2 regions of the Streptomyces sp. NPDC006450 genome follow, and region 1 is predicted to be linked to the other one. Evidence: riboswitches for the same ligand, from Rfam matches in the RefSeq annotation. Region 1 holds a riboswitch; the other holds the start of a gene.
The links. A riboswitch is a leader RNA that binds a small molecule or an ion and turns the genes downstream of it on or off. The one in region 1 is predicted to bind thiamine pyrophosphate.

Region 1 (11,943 bases):
GCTCCTCGTGGCCCTCGTCGGAGGCCTGATCTTCCTCGTCAGGAAGTTCAAGGGCACTGCGTCGAAGTCCTCCGCCGGGGAGTGGTAGAACTGGTGCAACCAGGGTCACAGCGGGATTAACCCAGCTGAGGGAACGTGAAGCACTAAACCGCTCACAGCCCGGGAATCGGCGGATAGAGTGGCAATCTGTGCCGTTCCCTGGGCACCGAACGCTGGTAATGCCGCTCTGACCTGCGGTTCTTCGTTACAGCCGCCGAGCACGACCTCCAGGAGTCACGGCACACGCGGGGGCGGCCCCCGCAAGGCGGGCCCCCCAAGGCTCGCCGCCACGCCTGGGGGTGAGCTTTGTCTTCGGTTCACAATGCCGGTGTGCCGACTCTGATCGGTTCGGTGCAGCGGGCACTGAGGCTGCTCGAAGCGGTGGGTTCCCATAGTGAGGGAGCCCCGGCGAAACAACTGGCGCGCGAGGCCGGGCTCCCGCTTCCCACCGCGTACCACCTGCTGCGCACCCTGACGCACGAGGGTTATCTGCGACGGGAGAGCGGGGTCTTCGTCCTCGGAGACGCCGCGAGCCGTCTGGCGGGTGGCGGGCTCCAGCAGAAACGTCGCAGCATGATCCTCGACTCCCTCGCGCACTTCCGCGACGCGGTCGGGGCCCCCGTCTACTTCGCGGTCTACCGCGAGGGTGAAATCGAGGTCGTGGGTGTCTCGGACACCCCGGCGAACCCGGCCTGCGAAGAGTGGGCCGATTTCCGCGAGACCGGCCACGCGCACGCCATCGGGCAGTGCCTGCTGGGCCAACTCGACGAGAAGGCGCGCAAGGAGTACTACGACCGCCACCCGGTAGAGGCCGTCACCCCCTACACCGTGCGGGACATGCGGGCTCTGGAGCAGCGGATCGGCTCCATGGAGCGGATGCAACCGGTGACCGAGCGTCAGGAGTACTCCCTGGGCACGGTGTGCGCGGCGATCCCCATCACCGCCGGCGACACCGCCGCGACCATGGCGATTTCTCTTCCTCTGCACCAAGAGGATCGATTGCTGTATGCGGTCGATCGACTACGGAGTGAAGTAGGCGCGCTGTTGAGCACCCTCTCCTTCTCTATCAGTATCTGAAAACTCACTCCTTGTGATCTGCAAGCGCTTACACCACTCTTGTCAAGAGGGCCTTGGGGGATCATTCCTGGCCACTTCCACTACAGCGGGGTAGGCAATGCGCGAGTCGGTACAGGCAGAGGTCATGATGAGTTTCCTCGTTTCCGAGGAGCTCTCGTTCCGGATCCCGGTGGAACTCCGGTACGACGCTCGTGACCCCTACGCAGTCCGCCTGACGTTCCACCTTCCCGGAGATGCGCCCGTGACCTGGGCGTTCGGCCGGGAGCTCCTTCTGGACGGCATCAACAAGCCGTGCGGTGACGGCGATGTCCACATCGCCCCGACCGATCCGGAGGACCTGTCCGATGTCCACATCCGGCTGCAAGTAGGCGCAGACCGGGCACTCTTCCGCGCGAGCGCGGCGCCACTCGTGGCGTTCCTCGACCGCACCGACCGCATCGTTCCGCTCGGCCAGGAACGCAACCTCGGCGACTTCGAGGAGAACCTCGACGAGGCGCTCGACAAGATCCTCGCGGAGTCGCAGCAGAACGAGCAGAACGCGGGCTGACCGAAGCCCGGCCGGACGTCTGCTGACCAAGGCGTGCCGGTACGCATCACTGCATCACGGCGTCACTGCACCACGGCATCACCGCACCAGCTGCACCACCTGCAGCACCGCACTACGCACCACGGCTCAGCGTGCCGACGCGCTGAGCGCTCCAGCACGCCGTTTCTCACGGCCGGCCGTGCGCGCGAACTGACCGGTCGCGCCCGCCGGTCCGCATTTCAGCGCTTGCGGCGCCGACCCCGGCCGCCGCGCAGCGGCCCCGAGGCCGCTGGGGCCGCCGGGGATTCCGCGCGGTCGGCGGACACCACCAGCGCGGCCAGCGCCGTCGTCACGGGTACCGAGGCGACCAGTCCGATCGAGCCCACGAGGGTTCGTACGATCTCCTCCGCGACCAGCTCGCTGTTGGCCACCGAACCCATGCTGCTGTTCGCGATCGAGAACAGGAGCAACAGGGGCAACGCCGCGCCCGCGTAGGCCAGTACCAGGGTGTTCACCACAGACGCGATGTGGTCGCGCCCGATGCGGATGCCTGCCCGGTAGAGCCCGCGCGGGCCCATCGACGGGTCTGCCTGGTGGAGTTCCCAAACTGCCGAAGTCTGCGTGACGGTCACGTCGTCGAGTACGCCGAGCGATCCGATGATGACACCCGCAAGCAGCAAACCGCTCATGTCGATGTTCGGGTAGAGCCCGTGGATCAGCCCGGTGTTGTCGTCCGTGTTGCCGCTGAGGAAGGCCCAGTCGATGAACTGCGAGCCCAGCAGGCCGATCAGCAGGAGCGAGACGAGGGTGCCGAGGACGGCGACCGAGGTGCGGGCCGTCAGCCCGTGGCACATGTAGAGCGCGATCAGCATGATCGCGCTGGCTCCGACCACGGCCACGACGAGCGGATTCGACCCCTGCAGGATCGCGGGGAGGATGAAGAGGGTCAGCACCGCGAAGCTGACGGCGAGGGCGATGAGCGCGAACAGCCCGCGCATCCGCCCGACGAGGACCACCGCGAGGGCGAAGATGCCCGCGAGCAGGGCCATCGGCAGCTTGCGGTTGACGTCGATCACGGAGTACTGGAGGTCCTGGGGTGCGTCGGGAGCGTAGGCGACCACCACCTCCTGGCCGTCCGTCAACTGTCGTGGCGCGCCCGGCTGGACGACCTCGACGAACTCGCGGCCCTTGTCGGGACCGCTGCCGACCCTGATGGTGGCCTTCTTGCACTCGCCGTTCTGAGAGGCGAGGGCCTCGCGCCCCTCGGGGGTGGAGGTGTCGCCGGTGGCCGGCACCTGCGCGGCGTTCACGGATTTGCAGTCGACGTGCTGGAGCGCGACGACCCTGCCCTGCTGGGTCTGCCGGTCGAACCCGACCCCGGTGCGCTCGTGGCCGGGTGCGCCGCCGGGCCAGAGCACCGCCATGCCGATCACGACGGCGGTGGCGAAGGGGATCAGTACGGCCGCGATCACCTTGCGCAGGTGCTTCGAGACGGGGGCCGCCGGGCCATGGCTGTGCGCATGGCCGTGGGAGTGGCCGGGAGACGGGGCGGGCGAGTGACCGGGGTCCGTGTACGCATGGACTGAGTCGCCGGCGGGACCAGCGGGATCCGTGGGCACGGTGGGGGGCTGCGGCGAGGACGTCACTGACTGATCATCGCAACAGATGAGGGGGCCCACTGTTCAGCACGCCACACATGACGCTAGCGTGGGGGCTACTTTGCACAACGCGGGAGCTCGGAGCACCGGGCTGAGAGGGCGCTGATCACCGTTCGCATTCGAATATGCGTACGGGAGGAGGCTGCGTCGACCGCCGAACCTGTTACCGGGTAATGCCGGCGTAGGGAGATTAGGTCTCATGACCATTCAGGACGCACGCACGCCTGCCGTCAGCCAGGACGCCGACGGCCAGACCGAGCGCCAGCCTGGCTGGCACAAGGGATACGTGGCGGGCTCCCGCCCCGACATCCGGGTGCCGGTTCGCCAGGTCCACCTCACCAACGGCAAGGACGTGACGCTCTACGACACGTCCGGTCCGTACACCGACCCGCAGATCGAGACCGACGTGCGCCGCGGCCTGCCGCCGCTGCGCGAGAACTGGATCATCGGCCGCGGCGACACCGAGGAGTACGCGGGCCGCCCCGTGCGCCCCGAGGACGACGGCATCAAGCACACCTCGCCGCGCGGTGGCCTCAAGAACCTCGACGCGGTGTTCCCGGGCCGTCCGCGCCAGCCCCGCCGCGGCCGTGGCGGCGCCGCGGTCACGCAGCTCGCGTACGCCCGCCGGGGCGAGATCACCCCGGAGATGGAGTACGTCGCGATCCGCGAGAACGTCTCTCCTGAGGTCGTCCGCGAGGAGATCGCCGCAGGTCGCGCGGTCATGCCGGTCAACGTGAACCACCCGGAGATCGAGCCGATGATCATCGGCAAGCGGTTCCTGGTGAAGGTCAACGCCAACATCGGCAACTCCGCGGTCACCTCCTCGATCGAGGAGGAGGTCGACAAGATGACCTGGGCGACCAAGTGGGGCGCCGACACGGTCATGGACCTCTCGACCGGCCGCAACATCCACACCACCCGCGAGTGGGTGCTGCGCAACTCCCCCGTGCCGATCGGCACCGTGCCGCTGTACCAGGCGCTGGAGAAGGTCGACGGCCGTGCCGAGGACCTCACCTGGGAGATCTACAAGGACACGGTCATCGAGCAGGCCGAGCAGGGCGTCGACTACATGACGGTCCACGCCGGCGTGCTGCTGTCGTACGTGCCGCTGACCGCGCGCCGCAAGACCGGCATCGTCTCGCGCGGCGGCTCGATCATGGCCGCGTGGTGCCTCGCTCACCACAAGGAGAACTTCCTCTACACGAACTTCGAGGAGCTCTGCGAGATCCTCGCGACGTACGACGTCACGTACTCGCTGGGTGACGGCCTGCGCCCCGGTTCCATCGCGGACGCCAACGACGCGGCGCAGTTCGCGGAGCTGAAGACGCTGGGCGAGCTGAACACGATCGCCAAGCGGTACAACGTGCAGACGATGATCGAGGGCCCCGGGCACGTCCCGATGCACAAGATCAAGGAGAACATCGACCTTCAGCAGGAGATCTGCGAGGAGGCGCCGTTCTACACGCTCGGCCCGCTGACCACCGACGTCGCGCCCGCCTATGACCACATCACCTCGGGCATCGGCGCCGCGATGATCGCCTGGTGGGGCACCGCGATGCTCTGCTACGTCACGCCCAAGGAGCACCTGGGCCTGCCGAACCGCGACGACGTGAAGACCGGTGTCATCACGTACAAGATCGCGGCCCACGCGGCGGACCTGGCCAAGGGTCACCCGGGCGCCCAGGAATGGGACGACGCCCTGTCGGACGCGCGGTTCGAGTTCCGCTGGGAGGACCAGTTCAACCTGGCCCTCGACCCGGACACGGCCCGTGAGTTCCACGACGAGACCCTCCCGGCCGAGCCGGCCAAGACCGCGCACTTCTGCTCCATGTGCGGTCCGAAGTTCTGCTCGATGAAGATCTCCCAGGACATCCGCCGCCAGCACGGTGGCGACCTGGGCGCCGAGGAGATCGAGGCGGGCATGGCGGAGAAGTCCGCCGAGTTCGCCGCCGCAGGCAACCGCGTGTACCTGCCGCTGGCTGACTGACCGCGCCCCGGCACGCACGGACGGCCCGCGACACCGAGGGGGGAGTCGCGGGCCGCCGTTGCGTACGTCGTGTCAGCCCAGTGCGGCGTGGTAGCGGTTCGGTGCGTCGGGATCGGCGAGGTTGCGGATGCTCAACTGGTTGAGGCAGTAGTAGGCGAGGTCGGTCGAGTCGTAGACGTGGTGGGCTACCAGGGCCAGTTGCCTGAGCTGCTCGTCGGTCATGGATTCGGGGTGTCCGAAGTCGCGCACGTACACGACATCGGCTTCGAGGAGCTGGTGCCGGGCCATGCGGAAGTCGCCGCCGAAGACCACGGGGGCGATCGGCCAGCGCTTGACCGCCGCGAAGGCGTGCGGGATGAATCCCTGGGCGCGCAGCTCCTGGTCCACGTCGCCGAACACGGGCTGGTCCTCGTACAGCGGGACGAAGGAGACCTCCGTGTGCACGGCCACGGCCTCGGACAGCTTTTCCCGGGCGCCCTGGAAGACCATCAGCTCGGCGCCCTGGATGTCGATCTTCAACAGGTCGAAGGCGCCGACCGCTTCGACGTCGTCCAGTCGCCGGGTGGCGACCTGGACCTCCTCGCGGACCCGGCCCCACTCGTCGAAGCCGTTGAAGAGCCCGAGCCTGTTCGTGTCCGGGCGGAAGAGGCTGGTCATCCCGGAGCTGGTGGCTACGAAGAGCGTGTGGATGCCGCCGTCTCCGAGGACGTCGGGCAGGTAGGTCTCGTACGGCCCCTTGCTGCGTTGCAGGGTTTCCAGGGCATCGGGCTGCGGCTCGAACCCGGTCACTCTGCACAGGCCTGCCTCGAGCATGCCCTTGTACGGCGGGTCTCCGTCGATCGGGTTGGCGCCCACGTCGACCACATGGGTCGGACGGGTCGGCCGCACCAGGTCGAGCAGGGGTGAAACGGAGGGGGTCGGGGCAATGACGGTCATGAGAGCTCTCAGGGTATCGAGCTGACGAGGGCCTGACGAGGGTCCCTCGACGCGGTTTTCCGCAACGGGAGTCGATCGGGCGCGTAGGCCACGCGAGGAGACGGGGTCAGGCGAATGCCCGGGACTCCACGCCCAGCCTGCGCCGCGCGAACTCGAGGTTCGCGAGGATCCGGTCCTGCTGGTCGTCGGGGAGCTTGCCGTCCTGGAGCAGGCGTTCGCAGCAGTCCGACGACTCCTGGTACTCCCCGGTCCAGTAGGCGGCCACGGCGAGTTCGTCGAGTGCGCGCCAGTCGTGCCAGGCGAACTCGACGAAGAGGATGTCGTCCGGGTACGGGATCCGTACGGCCTGCCGGGCGAACATGTAGGCGAGGGGCCAGCGGCTTTCGAGGCGGCAGAGGCGGGCGAGGTCGCCGAGGGCCTCGGCGCGTGAGGGACGGCTCTCGTGTGCGCGGAGGTAGCGGTCCATGACCTCGGCCGACGGCCTGTTGAGGGTGACCGCGAGCCGCGCGGCGTAGAGCTGCGCGCAGTAGGTCTCCTCGGCCCAGCCGCCCATGGCCACGCGGTGGTCGTAGGCGGCGAGGGACTTCTCCGGCTCTCCCGCGTCGCGCCAGCTCTGGGCGAGGTAGAACGCGTAACGGGCGTTGTCGGGTTCTTTCGCGAGGCCTTCGGTGAGTACCTCCGCGTCGCGCAGGTACTTCGCCCGCTGGCCTTCTGCCCGGAGGCGGCCGCCACCGCCGACGGAGAGGATGTTGAAGCCCTCGATCACGCCGCGGCTGTACTCGGTGCCGGATTCGATGTACTCGTGGAGTACGCCCACGTACCGCCAGGGCAGCCGGTTGGAGACCAGTGCCGGCCGCCAGTGGACGATCGGGCCGTCGTGCAGCGCGATCTGGTACGCGTCGAGCGTCAGGTTCGGCATGCGGAAGCCGGGCTGAATCTGCATTTCGTCGTCGCCGTCGATGAACAGCAGGTAGTCGGCGCTGGAGCGTGCGAGTTCGATCGCCTCGGTGCGACTGCCGTCGAAACCCTTCCACGGCCGGTCGTGGAGCGTGCCGGGCAGGTCGGCGAAGCAGTCCCGGATGACGTCCTGGGTGCCGTCGGTCGAGCCAGTGTCCACGATCACCCAGGTGTCGATCAGTGGGCGCACCGACTCCAGGCACTTCCGGATGGTCGGCGCCTCGTTCTTGACGATCATGTTCAGACAGATGGTCGGCCTCACCGCAGCACCCTCTCCTCGGACGGATCGCGGGCGACATTAGGGAGTGAGGCGACCGATTGGGTGGCGGCACGCCGATGGAAGCACCGTTGCGCGCGTGTAGACGCATCCATTGGTAGAGGCGTGATAGGCCGATCTGTTGATGTGGTCCAAAAACACTCAAGCCACCCCAGTTGTCGTCCGTAGCCCCCGGAGGGACATCGAACTTGCAGCCGGGGCGTCACCCGTGCCGGCTCGCATTCCGTTTCAAAGGAGCGCTGTACATGAGTCGTGAGCATCGGACCAAGGCCATGGCACTTGGCCCCATCCCCCGCAACCGTGCGTGGATTGCGGGAGGCGCCCTGGCCTCGCTCTCCCTCGTCCTCGTGGGCATGGCCAGCCCCGTCGTCGCGGCGGTCAAGCCGACCGCCTCGGCCGTGAGCGCTGCGGCACTGTCGAGTGGCGGAGGCGACGACTGCAGGCCGCACGGCGGACCGCACGACGGGCCCCACGGCGGACCGCACGACGGGCCCCACGGCAAGCCGCCGCACGCCGCGCTGCTGGACAAGTACCTGGGCGGCGGGGACGAGGGCGACGGTCCCGGCTGGGACGACGACGGGCGCGACCCCCACGACGGGCACGACGACAACTGCAAGGGCCAGACCGGCCCGACGGGTCCGACCGGCCCCACGGGTCCGACCGGTCCGAAGGGCGACACGGGTCCCACCGGTCCTACCGGCCCCGGTGGGACGGGTGGGACGGGTGCGACCGGTGCGACCGGTGCGACGGGTGCGACCGGTGCCACGGGTGCGACGGGTGCGACGGGTGCGACGGGTGCGACGGGTGCGACGGGCGCCACGGGTGCGACGGGTCCGGGGGGTGAGGGCTCTGTAGGCCCCACTGGCCCCACTGGCCCCACTGGCGCCACTGGCGCTACGGGTGCGACCGGCGCCACGGGTGCGACCGGTGCCACGGGTGCGACGGGTCCGGGGGGTGAGGGCTCTGTAGGCCCCACCGGCCCCACCGGCCCCACTGGCGCCACTGGCGCTACGGGTACGCCCGGCGCTGACGGTGCGACGGGTGCGACCGGTGCCACGGGTGCGACGGGTGCGACCGGTGCCACGGGTGCGACGGGTGCGCCTGGTGCTGACGGTGCGACGGGTGCGACCGGCGCGACGGGTGCGACGGGTGCGCCTGGTGCTGACGGTGCTACGGGTGCGACGGGTGACACCGGCCCGACGGGTCCCTCGGGTCCGACCGGTGCCACGGGTGCGACCGGCGCCACGGGTGCCACGGGTGCGACGGGTGCGACCGGCGCGACGGGTGCCACGGGCGCGACCGGTGCCACCGGTTCGTGCAATGCCGTCTCCGCCTACAAGCCCAACTCGTCCGATGAGATCAAGGGGGTCTCGGTCAACCAGGGGGTGTGGGTCGGAATCCGGAGCCTCACCCCGGCGCCTGCTGGCCCCTTCGAGTGGAACAACTTGACCAACAATGCCGGCTTCCCCGCCGGGGCGTGCGGCGTCTCCGTCAGCGACCACGGCGGAATCACCAACGTCGAAACGGTTGCGCCCGACGGGACGGTCTACGAGCTCGAGTGCACCCAGAACCCCGGTAACCCTCCGAGCCTCACGTGCACCGATGACTGGGACCCTGTGAACCCGCTCGTCGACAGCCCCCCGCTGCGGAACCAGGCCGCCAAGATTCCGCCCGCCAAGAAGCCTGCCGTCAAGAACCAGGCTGCCAAGAAGCCGGCCGCCAAGCACATGGCCGACAAGGGCAACAAGCACCGCGGCTAGCAACCGCACGGGTGACTCCGGCGGAAGCAACCCCATGACCCGCCAGTGAACCCAAGCGCCGGGCCGCTCCTCAAGGAGCGGCCCGGCGTCTTTGTGCTTGCGCTGGAGTGCGCTCCAGCTCCTACAGTGCGGGCCCATGAGCATGCGATACCGAATTCTGGGTGGGACCGGCATCGAGGTCAGTGCGCACTGCCTCGGCACGATGATGTTCGGTGCGGTGGGCAATCCGGATCACGAGGAGTGTGTGCGGATCATCCACGCCGCGCTCGATCACGGGATCAACTTCGTGGACACCGCGGACATGTACTCGGCCGGGGAGTCCGAGACGATCGTGGGCAAGGCTCTCAAGGGCCGGCGGGACGACGTCGTGCTCGCGACCAAGGTGCACTTCCAGATGGGCGAGGGCCGCAACCGCAGCGGGAACTCCCGCCGTTGGATCGTCCGTGCCGTCGAGGACAGCCTGCGCCGAATGGACACGGACTGGATCGACCTCTACCAGGTGCACCGGCCCGATCACGGCACGGACGTCGAAGAGACCCTGTCCGTCCTCGGTGATCTCGTCCGGGCCGGCAAGATACGGGCCTTCGGCTGCTCCACCTTCCCGGCCGAGGAGATCGTGGAGGCGCACCACGTCGCCGAGCGGCGGGCCCTGCCGAGGTTCCGGACCGAGCAGCCGCCGTATTCGATCCTTGCGCGCGGGATCGAGAGCAGTGTGCTGCCGGTGGCCCGGAGGTACGGGATGGGCGTCCTGACCTGGAGCCCGCTCGCATCCGGATTCCTGAGCGGGAAGTACCGGCTCGGTGGTGCCATTGACCTGACTTCGGGGCGGGCGGCGCTGACTCCCGCCCGCTTCGACCCCGCGATTCCGGGCAACGTCGCGAAACTGGAGGCCGTGGAGCAGCTGGTGGAGCTCGCCGACTCCATCGGCTGCACGCTGCCCGAGCTGGCAGTGGCCTTCCCGCTGGCGCATCCGGCGGTCACGTCGGTGATCATCGGGCCGCGGACCATGGAGCAGCTGGAATCACTGGTGACGGGCGCCGGGCTGGTCCTCGACGACGCGACCCTCGACCGGATCGACGAAATCGTGGAGCCGGGCCGGAATCTGTACCACCCGGACGGAGCCTGGCGCTCGCCGGCGCTGGCGGATGTCGCGCAGCGGAGGCGGGTGTTGGGAGACCGGTCCGCTGGTTAGGCGGGCGAAGCCTGGGATGTTTCACGTGAAACAGAGACGGGTGTTTCACGTGAAACATCCTGCGCCGGATGGCGTGACCGTGCGCAGACCCGTGTGGCCGTGCGGCAGGCCGCCAAGTGGCGGTGTCCACTGGGCCGTTCCGCTGACTGATGGGCGCGCCGATCGGACTCGGGGGGGCGAGGTCCTCAGGATGGCCCGCGGAGCCCGGTCATATTTCCGGACTTCGCAGGTCGATTCGATCCGGTGTCTGCGAGGAGCGGTACATGAGTTCTGAGAACAAGGCCCGTACCTACCTGGGGCCGTTGCCCCGTCGGGCCGGCTGGCTGACGGGAGGCGCGCTCGCCACGGTGGCGCTGGTGCTGGGGGGCCTGGCGTCCCCGGCAGTCGCGCTGGCCGAGGCTCCGGGAGGTCCGGACCACTGCAAGTCCCAGCACCACAGAGCGGTCGAGGGCGGCCAGCTCGCCCACGGCGACGACTGCAAGGTAGGCCCGCGGGGCCCGCGCGGACCCAAGGGGCACAAGGGTGCGACGGGTCCCACCGGGCCCAGGGGCGCGACTGGCCCGACGGGCCCGCGGGGTGCCACGGGTGCGACCGGCGCATCGGGTGCTACCGGGCCGACGGGTCCCGTCGGTCCCACCGGTCCGACGGGTGCCACCGGCGCCACGGGTGCGACCGGTCCGTGTGTCGACATCGACAGCTACTCGCCCTCGAACACCGAGGACTTCCACGCCGCACTCGTGGGTGGGGTCGCGTACGCGGGACAGGCAACCGTGCCCGGCGGTGTGCCGCGCTGGCAGAACATCAGCAACAACGGGAACTTCCCCGTCGGTCTCGCCTGCGGCATCTCCATCGAGGCCCAGGGCAATGACTCGTACATCAAGGTGCTGACCACGACCGGCCAGGTGTACCAGACGCACGGCGACGTGGGAGGCGGAACCTTCATCTGGGACGAGGCCTGGACACAGCTCCTGCCTGCTCCGAACCCGATGGTCGGCCTCCGCGCCAAGGGCATCGGATGGAAGGGTGATATGGCCTACTCCGGTACGCCGAACAGCCTGTAGTGCTCATTTCGGCCCGGTCTCCGGGCCGCCGAAGTCCGGGCTGGTGAAGTCCGGAGACGCGTAGCCGGGACGGGGCCCCTGAGCCGGGGCCCCGGGACTGGTGAAATCGGGCCGGGAGTATCCCAGGTTGGGGATGCGCCCGGCCCCCGGCTTTCGGGGGGCCGGGAAGCCGGCCCCCGCGCTGGGATCGGCCAGCGCGTCCCGGAGGAACGGCACGATGCCCCGTTCCAGCAGGGCGTTGCGCCAGGCCTCCCGGGCCCGCGCCACCTCGTCGGGTACCGCCTCGGTCTCGTCCGCCGCCACCTCGGTGGAACTGTTGCGGAGGGCCGTGACGAGCAGCCCGATCACGGCGAAGAGCAGTGCGGCGGCGGTGAGGCCGCCGAAGAGCCAGCCCGTCGTCAGCATCGTGTCGGCGAAGGCCGGTTCGGGTTCGATCATCTTCAGGATGTAGCCGACCAGCAGGAAGATCAGCA
Region 2 (11,943 bases), on a different contig from region 1:
TCCAAGGCGCTCTTCGAGAACGGCCTGTACTGCCGCGCCGACGACCGTGGCGACCCGGTCATCCAGCTGGCCCCGCCGCTGATCGCCGACCAGGGCACCTTCGACGAGATCGAGGGCATCCTGCGCCGCGTGCTCACCGAGGCCTGGACCAAGCTCTAACCAGCGACGTCCTCCCACCGTCCCGCAGGCGGCAAACTGCCGGACCACACGGCCCGGATCCTCCGTTCGAGTGAGAACGCGGGGGTCCGGGCCGTGTGCTGTCACCATCCAAGACGTTCATCTCTTTACATCTCATTGCGGCGCCAGTGACCAAGCGGGCTCCGCTTCGTTCCCCCGGACGGAGGTGTACGCCATGGTGGCTCCACGCGACAACGCTCCGCCGGACAGTGCCCTGCCCCAGGACGATCTGCTCTGGGCACGGTCCCTTCACTACTCCCACAGCGGTTCGCCGGGCCTCATCGGGGTCTCGATCGGCGTCCGCGCGGGAGAGATCCTCGCCGTCACCGGCCCCCGCGGCAGCGGCAAGACCACCCTGCTCAGCTGCCTGTCCGGCCAGCTCCGGCCCGAGCAGGGCGAGGTCTGGTTCAACAGCGTCCCCGTGCACACCATGGGCACCCTGGTCCGCGAGCGGCTGCGCCGCGACCGCTTCGGCTGGATCGGCCCCGAGCCGCGGCTGCTGCCCGAGCTGCGGGTCTGGGAGAACGCCGCCCTGCCGCTGCTGATCGCGGGCGCACCCCACCGCGCCGCGAAACGGGCCGCCTGCGAATGGCTGGACCGCCTCGACATCGGCGCCTTCGCCCGCAAGCACCCCGGCGCCCTCAACCGGGCCGAGTCGCAGCGCGTCGCCCTCGCCCGCGCCCTCGCGCACCTGCCCGCCGTGATCTTCGCGGACGAGCCCACCGCCCCGCTGCACCGCGCCGAGCGCTCCCTGCTGCTGCGCACCCTCACCACGGCCGCCCGCTCCCACGGCATCACCGTGCTGCTGGCCACGCACGACGAGGAGACCGCGGCCGTCGCCGACCGGCGCTTCCCGCTGCTCGACGGCCGCCCGGCCGCCGCTGCGGCCGGCCTCTCCCCGACCTCCTTCCCCCAGCCCCCGGAGGACCAGGCCGCGTGCTCGCTCTCCGCCTAGCCCGCGGCTCCAGGCCGCTGGTCCAGTTGCGCCGGCTGCTCGTCGCGGCCGCCTCGGCCGGCAGTGGTTTCGTGCTGCTGTACGTGCTCGCGCAGGCCACCGCCCGGCCCGCCGGATCGTTCCCCCAGCTCCTGTGGGCCCTGGTCCCCCTCGCCGTCACCGTCCAGTTCGCGGTCGCCGTGGCCCGGACCGACCCCGCGACCCGACCCCTGGAAGGGCTGGACGCCGCCGGACTGGGACCCGTACGGCTCACCCTGGTCGCGACGATCTCCACCGCCGTGGCCTGCGCCCTCGGCAGCGCCGTGGCCCTGGCCGTCTTCCTCCATCTGCGCGGGGACGTCACCGGGCTGCCCTTCGACGGCGCCGGGGCGCGGCTGCTCCACGGCGACCAGCCCCTGCCCGTGGCAGCCGCCCTCACCCTGCTGGCGCTGCTCCCGCTGGGCGCCTCGATCGCCACCGCCCTCGCCCTGCGCCCCCACCCACGGCCCGCGCCGCAGACGGCGCTGCCCTGGGGCATCGCCCTCACCGCCTGCGGGCTCGCCGCGCTGGCCCACTCCCGCCCCGGTGGGATCGGCGTGCCGACGGGCTGGGCGCTGACCGCCCTCGGACTCGCCCTCGCCGGTCCGGGTCTGGCCTACGCCTGCGGGGCGCTCGTCCAGGCCATCCGCCCGGGCGCGCTCCGGCTGCTGGCCGGGCGGGCCCTCCAGGAGGAGGCCCCCCGGCTCGGCGCGCCCCTCGGCGTCCTGTGCGCCGTCGGGGCGGGCGCGCTCAGCGGCGTGGCCCTGCGCGGGAGCGGCGGGCTCCACGTCCCGCTCGGCCCACTGACCGCGCCCGCCGCCGCGCTCGTCGTGCTCTGCGCGGCCGCGACTCTTCTCACATCCGCGGTCGAGGTCCGCCAGGCCCGGGCCTCCACCCGCGAGACCCTGGCCGGAATCGGGGCCCCGGCCAAGGTCCTCCGTACGGCCGCGACCGTACGGGCCACCGCGCTGGTGGCCGTGTGCCTGCCGCTCAGCTGGGGTGTGTCACAGCTGACGTCCCTGGCATTGACCCGCTGAGGTGGGCAGCGCTTAGGGTGGGCCGGATGGTCAACCCACACATCGACACCGAGATCGAGACCCTCGCCGAATTCGACCGGGTCGTGGCCCGCGGCTCGCTCGGCGGGTACCGGATCCAGTCGGTCAACCTGCTGGAGCGGACCTTCGCCCTGCTGTCCGCCGACACCTCGGCCGCCGTGTTCCTGGGCTGCGCGATGGAGCCGGACGCCTCCGTCAAGGTGCGCGCGGACGGCGCGCTGGTCTTCCCGCCCGTCCCCGACCTCCCCTTCAACCCGTACCGGGGCCTGCTCTACACGGCCGAGGAGCTCTTCACCGGCCTGGCCGCGGGCTACGAGGCCACGGTGGACGCCGAGGCGTACGCCTGGTTCCAGGAGACCAAGGCGGACGGTGACGTCTACTCCTCGATGCTGCGCTCCCTCCACGACGACGCCATCTCCGACGCCCTCGACGAACACCTCGCCGGCGCCCGCGTGGTCGGTGTGATGGGCGGCCACGCCATGGCCCGCGGCGGCGACGCGTACCAGGGCGCGGCCGAGCTCGGCCGGACGCTGACCCGCTCCGGGCTGACCGTGGCCACCGGTGGCGGTCCCGGCGCGATGGAGGCCGCCAACCTCGGCGCGTACCTCGCCCCGGCCCCCGACGAGGCCCTGCCCGAAGCCCTGCGGATGCTGGCCAAGGCCCCCTCCTTCATCCCGTCCGTCTCCGACTGGGCGCGCGCGGCCTTCGCCGTACGGGAACGCTGGCCGGCGGCCGCGGGCGGCGACTCGGTGGGCATCCCGACGTGGTTCTACGGACACGAGCCGCCGAACCCCTTCGCCGGGCACATCGCGAAGTACTTCGCGAACGCCACCCGGGAGGACGGGCTGCTCGCCCGCTCCAACGCGGGCGTGGTGTTCCTGCCGGGCGCGGCCGGCACGGTCCAGGAGATATTCGACAGCGCGACGCCCAACTACTACGGGTCCCGGGGCGAACCCGCCCCCATGATCCTCGTCGACCGCGCCCACTGGACCGAACGGCTGCCCGCCTGGCCGCTGCTCCAGGCGCTGGCCCGGGGCCGGGCGATGGAGTCCAGGATCGCCCTGGTCGACTCGGTGACCGAGGTCCCGGCGGCCCTCGCCGCAATGAGCTGACCCGGGCAGGCAACTTCTCGCCGCTTTCACACGTCTGGCAGAGGTACGCACTACGTAAAACCTGCCAGACGTGAACGGAGCCCTCGGGTGCTCATAGGCTTGCTGACCGCTATCGCGGCGTCCATCTGCTACGGCACGGGATCCGTCCTGCAAGCCGTGGGCTCACGGCGGGCGGCCCGGATGTCGCCCGCCGCCGCCGGGGTCACCCAGCACGGCGGCCCGAACCTCACCTCCACGGCGAAGGCCGCGATGACCTGGGAGTTCATCGTCGGCACGATCCTGGACTTCGTGGGCTTCGGCCTGGGCGCCCTGGCCGCCCGCCTCCTGCCGCTCTTCCTCTCCCAGACCGTCATCAGCGCCAACCTCGTGATCACGGCCGTGCTGAGCGTGAAGATGCTCGGCATCCGGCTGACCCGCAAGGAATGGACCTCCATCGGGGTCGTCTGCGCGGCGCTGGTCCTGCTGGCGACGGCGGCGGGCCACGAGGGCGGCCACTACGCGCCGGCCGCCACGCACTGGTGGCTGCTGGCGGTGACCGTGCTGATCATCGTGGGCGGCACGGTGGCGGTACGTTTCCTCGGCGCCCGGGCCGCGATCCTGGCGGGCCTGCTGTCGGGTCTGGCGTTCGGCGCGCTGGGCGTCGGGGTCCGGATCCTCAACGGCGTCGAGCCGTTCTCCTTCCCGGCGCTCCTCTCCGACCCGGCCCTCTACGCCATCGTCCTGGCGGGGGTCGGCGGCATGTACCTGCACACCGTGGCGCTCCAGATCGGCTCGGTGAACGGCGCCACCGCCGCCCTGGTGGTCGGTGAAACCGTGCTCCCCGGTGCGATCGGCGTGCTCTGGCTCGGCGACGCGTCCCGCCCCGGCATGGCCTGGCTCGCGGTCCTCGGCTTCGTCCTGGCGGTGACCGGCGCGGTGGCAGTCGCCTGGTACGGCAACCACGAGGGCGCGGATGACGCGGAAACTCCGACCGAACTCACCCCGGCCGGCGTCTGAGGCCCTTTCGGCCGTCCGGCGTCTGAGGCCTCTTCAGCCGTCCGGCGTCTGAGGACCGGGGTCCGGGGCGGAGCCCCAGGGGGTCCGGGCGCAGCCCGGTACCCCTCTCCAGCCCGTCCGGGGCTCGAGGACCGGGGTCCGGGCAGAGCCCGGGGAACGGGTGAAGGGCGGGTAGGGGACTCCGCCCCGCGCAGCGGCCCTCCCTACTCCCCCGGCAGCACGACCACCTCGGCCGGGGCGAAGCCCACCGCGACCCGGTCCCCGACCGCCGGCGCCCCCGCCAGCTCGCACTCCGCCTCGAGCGCCGGCCCCACCTCGGGCCGCAGCAACAGCGCGACATGTGTCCCCCGGAAGGTCCGCGACACCACCTCGCAGCCCAGCCCCGCGGGCGACAGCACGACCCCGGCCGGCCGGATCAGCACCCGGCAGTCCCCCTCGGCGGCCCCCGCCGGAACCGGTACCTTCCCCCACGGCGTCGAGGCGACCTGGCCCGACACCACGGCCGGCACCACGTTCTCGAAGCCCAGGAACCGCGCCACGAACTCCGACGCCGGCCGCTGCCACACCTCCAGCGGGGTGCCCGCCTGCGCGATCCGCCCGTCCCGCATGACGACCACCCGGTCGGCGAGCGCGAACGCCTCGCCCTGGTCGTGCGTGACGGCCAGCACGGTCGTGCCCAGCCGCGAGAACAGCCCCTGCAGCTCCACCACGAGCCGCTCCCGCAGCCCGCGGTCCAGCTGCCCGAGGGGCTCGTCCAGCATCAGCAGCCGCGGCGAAGGCGCCAGCGCCCGCGCCAGCGCGACCCGCTGCTGCTCGCCGCCGGACAGCGAGGCCACCGCCCGGCCCTGCGCGCCGGGGAGCCCGACCAGCTCCAGGAGCTCGGTGACCCGGGCCTCGGAGGACTGCTTCGAAGCGCCCCGCATCCGCAGCCCGAAGGCGACGTTCCCGCCCACGTCCCGGTGCGGGAACAGCTGGTGGTCCTGGAACATGAGGCCCACCCCCCGCCGGTGTACGGGCACCGCGGCCTGGTCGGCGCCGCCCAGGAGCACCCTCCCGCCGGCGACGGGCTGGAGCCCGGCCACCACCCGGAGCAGGGTGGACTTCCCGCTCCCGCTCGGCCCCAGCACGCACACGATCTCGTGCTCGGCGACCGCCAGGTCCACGGCGTCCACGACCGCGCGCTCACCGAAGCGGACCGACACCCCTTCCAGCTGCAGCAGGGTCATCAGAACTCTCCGGAGGTCTTGTCGGGTCGCAGCCGCTCCAGCAGGAGCAGGGACACCGCGCACGTCAGCATCAGGATCGTGCTCAGGGCCATCGCCTGCCCGTAGTTCATCTCCCCGGCCCGCCCCAGCAGCCGCGCCACGGCGACCGGCAGCGTCGGCTGGTCGGGGCGCGCGATGAAGACGGTCGCCCCGAACTCCCCGAGGGACACGGCGAAGGCGAAGCCCGCCGCGATCAGCAGGGCCCGCCGCACCATCGGCAGGTCCACCTCCCGCCAGGCCCGCAGCGGTGAGGCGCCGAGCACGGCGGCGGCCTCCCGCAGCCGTCCGTCCACCGCGCGCAGGACCGGCAGCATGGTCCGTACGACGAAGGGAACGCCCACCAGCGCCTGCGCCAGCGGCACCAGGATCCACGAGGTCCGCAGGTCGAGCGGCGGCTCGTCGAGGGTGATGAGGAAGCCGAAGCCGACGGTCACGGCCGACACCCCCAGCGGAAGCATCAGCAGCGCGTCGAAGCCCCGTACGAAGCGGCCCCCGCGGCGGGTCAGCGCCGCGGCCGCGAGCCCGCCGATGGCCAGCGCGATGGCGGTGGCGGCGAGCGCGTACTGCAGGGAGTTCCAGATCGCCTCCAGCGGCGGCACCAGGAAGGTGCCGCCACCGGCGCCGACTTCCTGGAGCGCCCGGTAGAAGCCGAATCCGTACCCGCCGGGGGCGTCGAAGGAACGTTCGACGAGCACGGCGAGCGGCGCCACGATCAGCAGCGCCACCGTCAGCAGCACCCCGCCGAGCAGGGTGCGCTGGGCCCAGCCGCGCGGCCGGTGCGTGGTCCTCCCCGGGTCGACGAGCCGCAGCGCGGTCTCCCGCCTGCGCACGGTCCAGGCGTGCACGGCGAGGATCCCGCCGATGGCCGCGAACTGCACCATCGTCAGCACGGCGGCCGTCGGCAGGTCCAGGAGCTGCGCGGTCTGCCGGTAGACCTCCACTTCCAGAGTGGAGTACGCGGGCCCGCCCAGGATCTGCACGACGCCGAAGGAGGAGAACGTGAACAGGAACACCATCAGCGAGGCGGCGGCCACCGCCGGCACCAGCGCGGGCAGCGTGACGCGCCGCCAGGCGGCGAACCGCCCGGCGCCCAGCACGCGGGCGGCCTCCTCCTGGCGCGGGTCAAGCTGCGCCCACAGTCCGCCGACCGTGCGGATGATCACAGCGTAGTTGAAGAAGACGTGCGCGAGCAGGATCGCCCACACGGTCGTGTCGAGGCGGATCCCCCACACCTCGTCCAGCAGACCGTTCCGCCCCACGAGCGCCAGGAACGCGGTGCCGACCACGACGCTCGGCAGCACGAACGGCACCGTGACGAGCGCCCGCAGCAGCTGCTTGCCGGGAAACTCGAAGCGCGCGAAGACGTACGCGCCGGGGAGTGCGATCAGGAGCGTGAGCGCCGTGGACGCGAGCGCCTGCCAGGTGGTGAACCAGAGCACGTCGCCGATGTCGGGCCGGGCCAGCACCTCGCCGATCCGGCCGAACTGCCAGCCGGATTCGGTCTTGAGCCCGCGCCCGACGATCGCGGCGACGGGGTACGCGAAGAACAGCCCGAAGAAGACGAGCGGCACGGCCATCAGACCGAGCCTGACGGCCGTGGCCCGCCCGCTCTCCTTCGGGACCTCGCTCACTCGTCCTACTTCACGACGAGGGCGGACCAGGTCTTGACCCACTGGTCGCGGTTCTTGGCGATGGCCTCCGGCGCGACCGCCTCGGGCTTCTCGATGACGACGCCGTGCTTGGTGAACAGCTCCGGCAGCGCGGCGTCCTTGGTCACCGGGTTCACGAACATCTGGAGCGGCATGTCCTCCTGGAACTTCTTGGAGATCAGGAAGTCCAGGAGCGCCTTGCCGCCCTCCTCGTTCTTCGCGCCCTTGAGCAGGCCCGCGAACTCGGTCTGGCGCAAGCACGTGTCCGTCGAGACGCCCGTGGGGGCCTCGGCCGGCTGCGGCTCGCCGTAGAGCACCTCGACCGGCGGGCTGGAGGCGTAGGAGACGACCAGCGGTCGGTCGCCCTTGGCCTTCTTGCCGCCTGCCGAGCCGGAGAAGCGCTCGTTGTAGGCCTGCTCCCAGCCGTCGACGACCTCGACGCCGTTGGCCTTGAGCTTGCTCCAGTAGTCCTTCCAGCCCTCGTCGCCGTACTTGCCGACGGAGGCGAGCAGGAAGCCGAGGCCGGGCGAGGAGGTCGCGGCGTTCTCGGTGACCAGCAGGTTCTTGTACTCGGGCTTGATCAGGTCGTCCAGCGTCTGCGGCGGGGCGAGCTTCTTGTCGGCGAAGTAGGCCTTGTCGTAGTTCACGCAGATGTCGCCGGAGTCGACGGGGGTGACCCGGTGCTCCTTGTCGAGCACGAACTCGGGCTTCACGTCGGCCAGCCCCTTGGCCTCGTACGGCGTGAAGATGCCGTTGTCGAGGGCCCGGGAGAGGAGCGTGTTGTCCACGCCGAAGAAGACATCGCCGCGCGGGGAGCCCTTGGTGAGGATCTCCTGGTTCAGGGCCGCGCCGGCGTCGCCCGACTTCAGGACCTTGACGGTGTAGCCGCTCTGCTGCTCGAAGTCCTTGAGGACCGTGTCGGTCGCGTTGAAGGAGTCGTGCGAGACGAGGGTGACCGTCTTGGACTTCGGGGCGTCGCTCGCGCCGGCGGACTTGTCCTTGGCGTCGCCGCCGCAGGCGCTGAGCGTGGTGACGCCGAGCGCGGCCACGAGCGCGACGCCCGCCATCTTCTTGGTGGTGCTCACTGGTGAATTCCTCCTGGGATGTCCAGGAGAAGACGCGGCCCTGCCCGGCGCTCTGTGGAGCGGACGCCGGGCAGGGCGCAACAGCTTGAGTGATGACCGAACTTCCTACCCCGAATGACCGGGGCGAGGTTCAGAGGGTCTGCGGTGACGGATACCGCACTCTCAGCGCTGTGGCGCTCCCCTGTCGGAATATGAAATTGGTTTCGGCCACAGGGTACCCCGCGGCCGAAAGCAAACCTCAGCGGGCCGAAATCAGCGCTCCGAGGCGGCGAGCTGGCCGCACGCGCCGTCGATCTCCTGGCCACGGGTGTCGCGTACGGTCACCGGCACCCCGTGACGGGCGATGGCCTCGACGAAGGCCTTCTCGTCCTCGGGCCGCGAGGCGGTCCACTTCGAGCCCGGCGTCGGGTTCAGCGGGATCAGGTTGACGTGCACGCGCTTGCCCTTGAGCAGCTTGCCGAGGAGGTCGCCGCGCCAGGCCTGGTCGTTGATGTCGCGGATCAGGGCGTACTCGATGGAGATCCGGCGGCCGGACTTCTCCGCGTACTCCCAGGCCGCGCCGAGCACCTCGCGGACGTTCCAGCGGGTGTTCACGGGGACCAGGGTGTCGCGCAGCTCGTCGTCCGGGGCGTGCAGGGAGACGGCGAGGCGGCACTTGAAGCCCTCGTCGGCGAAGCGCAGCATCGCCGGGACCAGGCCCACGGTGGAGACGGTGATCCCGCGCTGGGACAGGCCCAGGCCGTCGGGCTCCGGGTCGGTGAGGCGGCGGATGGCGCCGACGACGCGGTTGTAGTTGGCGAGCGGCTCGCCCATGCCCATGAAGACGATGTTCGACAGCCGGGCGGGCCCGCCGGGGACCTCGCCGTCGCGCAGGGCGCGCATGCCGTCGACGATCTGGTGGACGATCTCCGCCGTCGACAGGTTGCGGTCGAGGCCGGCCTGGCCGGTGGCGCAGAACGGGCAGTTCATGCCGCAGCCGGCCTGCGAGGAGATGCACATGGTGACCCGGTCGGGGTAGCGCATCAGCACGGACTCTACGAGCGTGCCGTCGTGCAGCTTCCACAGGGTCTTGCGGGTGGTGTCGTCATCGCAGGAGATGTGGCGGATGACGTTCATGAGGTCCGGCAGAAGCTCCTGCTGGAGCTTCTCGCGGGAGGCGGCCGGGATGTCGGTCCACTCGGCCGGGTCGTGCGCGTACCGGGCGAAGTAGTGCTGCGAGAGCTGCTTGGCCCGGAACGGCTTCTCACCGATCGCGGCGACCGCCTCCCGGCGCTCCTCGGGGGTGAGGTCGGCGAGGTGCCGGGGCGGCTTCTTCGCTCCACGAGGGGCGACGAAAGTGAGCTCTCCCGGGACTGGGCGGGCCATGGCAGGTACTCCTTGTAAGACGAAAGGCGCGCCGCAGAAGCAGCGCGCCTTCCAAGAGTAACCGCCCCGCCTGTGCGGGCGCCTTTTCGCAGGTCAGCCGGTGCCGACGAACAGGGCGAGCAGCAGCCAGACCACCGGTGCCGTGGGAAGCAGGGAGTCCAGCCGGTCCATGATGCCGCCGTGCCCCGGCAGCAGGGTGCCCATGTCCTTGATCCCGAGATCCCGCTTGATCATGGACTCCCCGAGGTCACCGAGGGTGGCGCTGACCGCGACGGCGAGGCCGAGCACCAGGCCCTGCCACCAGACGCCCCCGTCGATCAGGAACTCCATGCACAGCGCGCCGGCCCCCATCGCGAAGGCCACCGCTCCGAAGAGCCCCTCGCGGGTCTTTCCGGGGCTGATGCGCGGAGCGAGCTTGTTCTTGCCGAACCGCCACCCCACCGCGTAGGCCCCGGTGTCGCTGACCACCGTCAGGACCAGGAAGGTGACGACCCGCTGCGGCCCGTCGTCGGCGGTGAGCAGCATCGCGACGAACGTGGCCAGGAAGGGCACGTAGAACGCCGCGAAGACTCCGGCGGTGACGTCCTTGAGGTAGTCCTCGGGCGGCTCGGTCATCCGCCAGACCAGGACCGCGAGGGCGGTCAGCGCCATCGCCACCCAGGCGCCCTCGGCCCCGCGGACGTATCCGGCGATGACCATCGCCGCACCGCCGATCGCGAGCGGGACCAGCGGGGCCTTGATGCCCTTCTTCTCCTGGAGCCGGGAGGTGAGCTCCCACAGGCCGACGACGACCGCCACGACGACGACGCCGACGAAGACCGCCTTGACGATGAACAGCGAGGCGAAGATCACCGCGCCGAGACCCAGTCCGACCCCTATGGCAGCACGCAGGTCCCGCCCGGCGCGCTTCTTCTGCGGCGGTGGCGGGCCGTCCTGCGGTGCCGGCGAAGGCGGGGTCGGCGGGGGGCTGGGCATGGGCTCCTGCGGCGGCGTATCGGCGCGGAAGAGGGAGCCGCCGTCAGCGGCGGCCCCCCGATCGCGTGCTTCCCGGTCGTCGAAGTCACGGCCGGCGGCATCGGGCACGATGGGCATGGGCCGAGTGTGCGGGCCCACCAGCGCATCGTAGGCGGGACCCGCCGGAACCGGCTCCGGCTGCCAGGAAGTGTCGTTCATCAGACTTCGAGGAGCTCGGCTTCCTTGTGCTTGAGCAGCTCGTCCACCTGCGCGACGTACTTCGCGGTGGTGTCGTCGAGCTCCTTCTCGGCGCGGCGCACCTCGTCCTCGCCGGCTTCCTTGTCCTTGACGAGCTTGTCGAGGGCGTCCTTCGCCTTGCGGCGAACGGCGCGGATCGAGACCTTGGAGTCCTCGGCCTTGGTGCGCGCGACCTTGATGTACTCCTTGCGGCGGTCCTGCGTCAGCTCGGGGAAGGTCACCCGGATGATGCTGCCGTCGTTGCTGGGGTTGACGCCCAGGTCGGAGTCGCGGATGGCCGTCTCGATGTTGCGCAGGGCGCTCTTGTCGAACGGGGTCACGATCGCCATGCGCGGCTCGGGGACCGAGAAGGAGGCGAGCTGGTTGATGGGCGTGATGGCGCCGTAGTACTCCGCCACGATCTTGTTGAACATCGCCGGGTGCGCACGACCGGTGCGAATCGCGGCGAAGTCTTCCTTGGCGACGACGACGGCCTTTTCCATCTTCTCCTCGGCCTCGAGGAGGATCTCTTCGGTCACCACGTGCTCCTGCATGTCAGAAATGGATGGTTCAGGCGGACGGGGGCCTGCTCAGGCCCGGGTGCCCTGGTCGCTCACGAGCGTGCCGATCTTCTCACCCTTGACGGCTCGCGCGATATTGCCCTCGGCGAGCAGCTCGAAGACGAGGATCGGCAGCTTGTTGTCGCGGCACAGCGTGATGGCGGTGGCGTCGGCGACCTTGAGGTCGCGGGACAGCACCTCGCTGTACTCCAGCGCGTCGAACTTCACCGCGTCCGGGTTCTTCTTCGGGTCGGAGTCGTAGACCCCGTCGACGCCGTTCTTGCCCATGAGCAGGGCTTCCGCGTCGATCTCCAGGGCGCGCTGGGCAGCCGTGGTGTCGGTGGAGAAGTAAGGCATGCCCATGCCGGCACCGAAGATGACCACACGGCCCTTCTCCAGGTGCCGCACGGCGCGCAGCGGGATGTACGGCTCGGCGACCTGGCCCATGGTGATGGCCGTCTGGACGCGGGAGTCGATGCCTTCCTTCTCCAGGAAGTCCTGGAGGGCGAGGCAGT

Region 2: another riboswitch for thiamine pyrophosphate. It lies ahead of ABZY57_RS15450 (thiamine ABC transporter substrate-binding protein); the one in region 1 lies ahead of thiC (phosphomethylpyrimidine synthase ThiC).

Annotation. Positions count from the first base shown of each region.
Region 1 covers NZ_JBEXPT010000001.1:67,787-79,729, reverse strand. Annotated here, with positions in the region: gene ABZY57_RS00345 (DUF5326 family protein) at 1-88, shown strand, start outside; gene ABZY57_RS00340 (helix-turn-helix domain-containing protein) at 379-1,116, shown strand; gene ABZY57_RS00335 (SsgA family sporulation/cell division regulator) at 1,214-1,663, shown strand; gene ABZY57_RS00330 (YibE/F family protein) at 1,882-3,288, opposite strand; TPP riboswitch at 3,361-3,505, shown strand; gene thiC (phosphomethylpyrimidine synthase ThiC) at 3,500-5,287, shown strand; gene ABZY57_RS00320 (FkbM family methyltransferase) at 5,360-6,223, opposite strand; gene ABZY57_RS00315 (glycosyltransferase) at 6,330-7,442, opposite strand; gene ABZY57_RS00310 (hypothetical protein) at 7,703-9,217, shown strand; gene ABZY57_RS00305 (aldo/keto reductase) at 9,360-10,409, shown strand; gene ABZY57_RS00300 (hypothetical protein) at 10,673-11,470, shown strand; gene ABZY57_RS00295 (hypothetical protein) at 11,474-11,943, opposite strand, start outside.
Region 2 covers NZ_JBEXPT010000041.1:34,706-46,648, forward strand. Annotated here, with positions in the region: gene ABZY57_RS15415 (aspartate aminotransferase family protein) at 1-159, shown strand, start outside; gene ABZY57_RS15420 (ATP-binding cassette domain-containing protein) at 353-1,132, shown strand; gene ABZY57_RS15425 (hypothetical protein) at 1,114-2,187, shown strand; gene ABZY57_RS15430 (LOG family protein) at 2,214-3,317, shown strand; gene ABZY57_RS15435 (hypothetical protein) at 3,405-4,313, shown strand; gene ABZY57_RS15440 (ABC transporter ATP-binding protein) at 4,517-5,539, opposite strand; gene ABZY57_RS15445 (iron ABC transporter permease) at 5,539-7,155, opposite strand; gene ABZY57_RS15450 (thiamine ABC transporter substrate-binding protein) at 7,215-8,312, opposite strand; TPP riboswitch at 8,397-8,505, opposite strand; gene rlmN (23S rRNA (adenine(2503)-C(2))-methyltransferase RlmN) at 8,565-9,677, opposite strand; gene ABZY57_RS15460 (phosphatidate cytidylyltransferase) at 9,771-10,850, opposite strand; gene frr (ribosome recycling factor) at 10,850-11,407, opposite strand; gene pyrH (UMP kinase) at 11,459-11,943, opposite strand, start outside.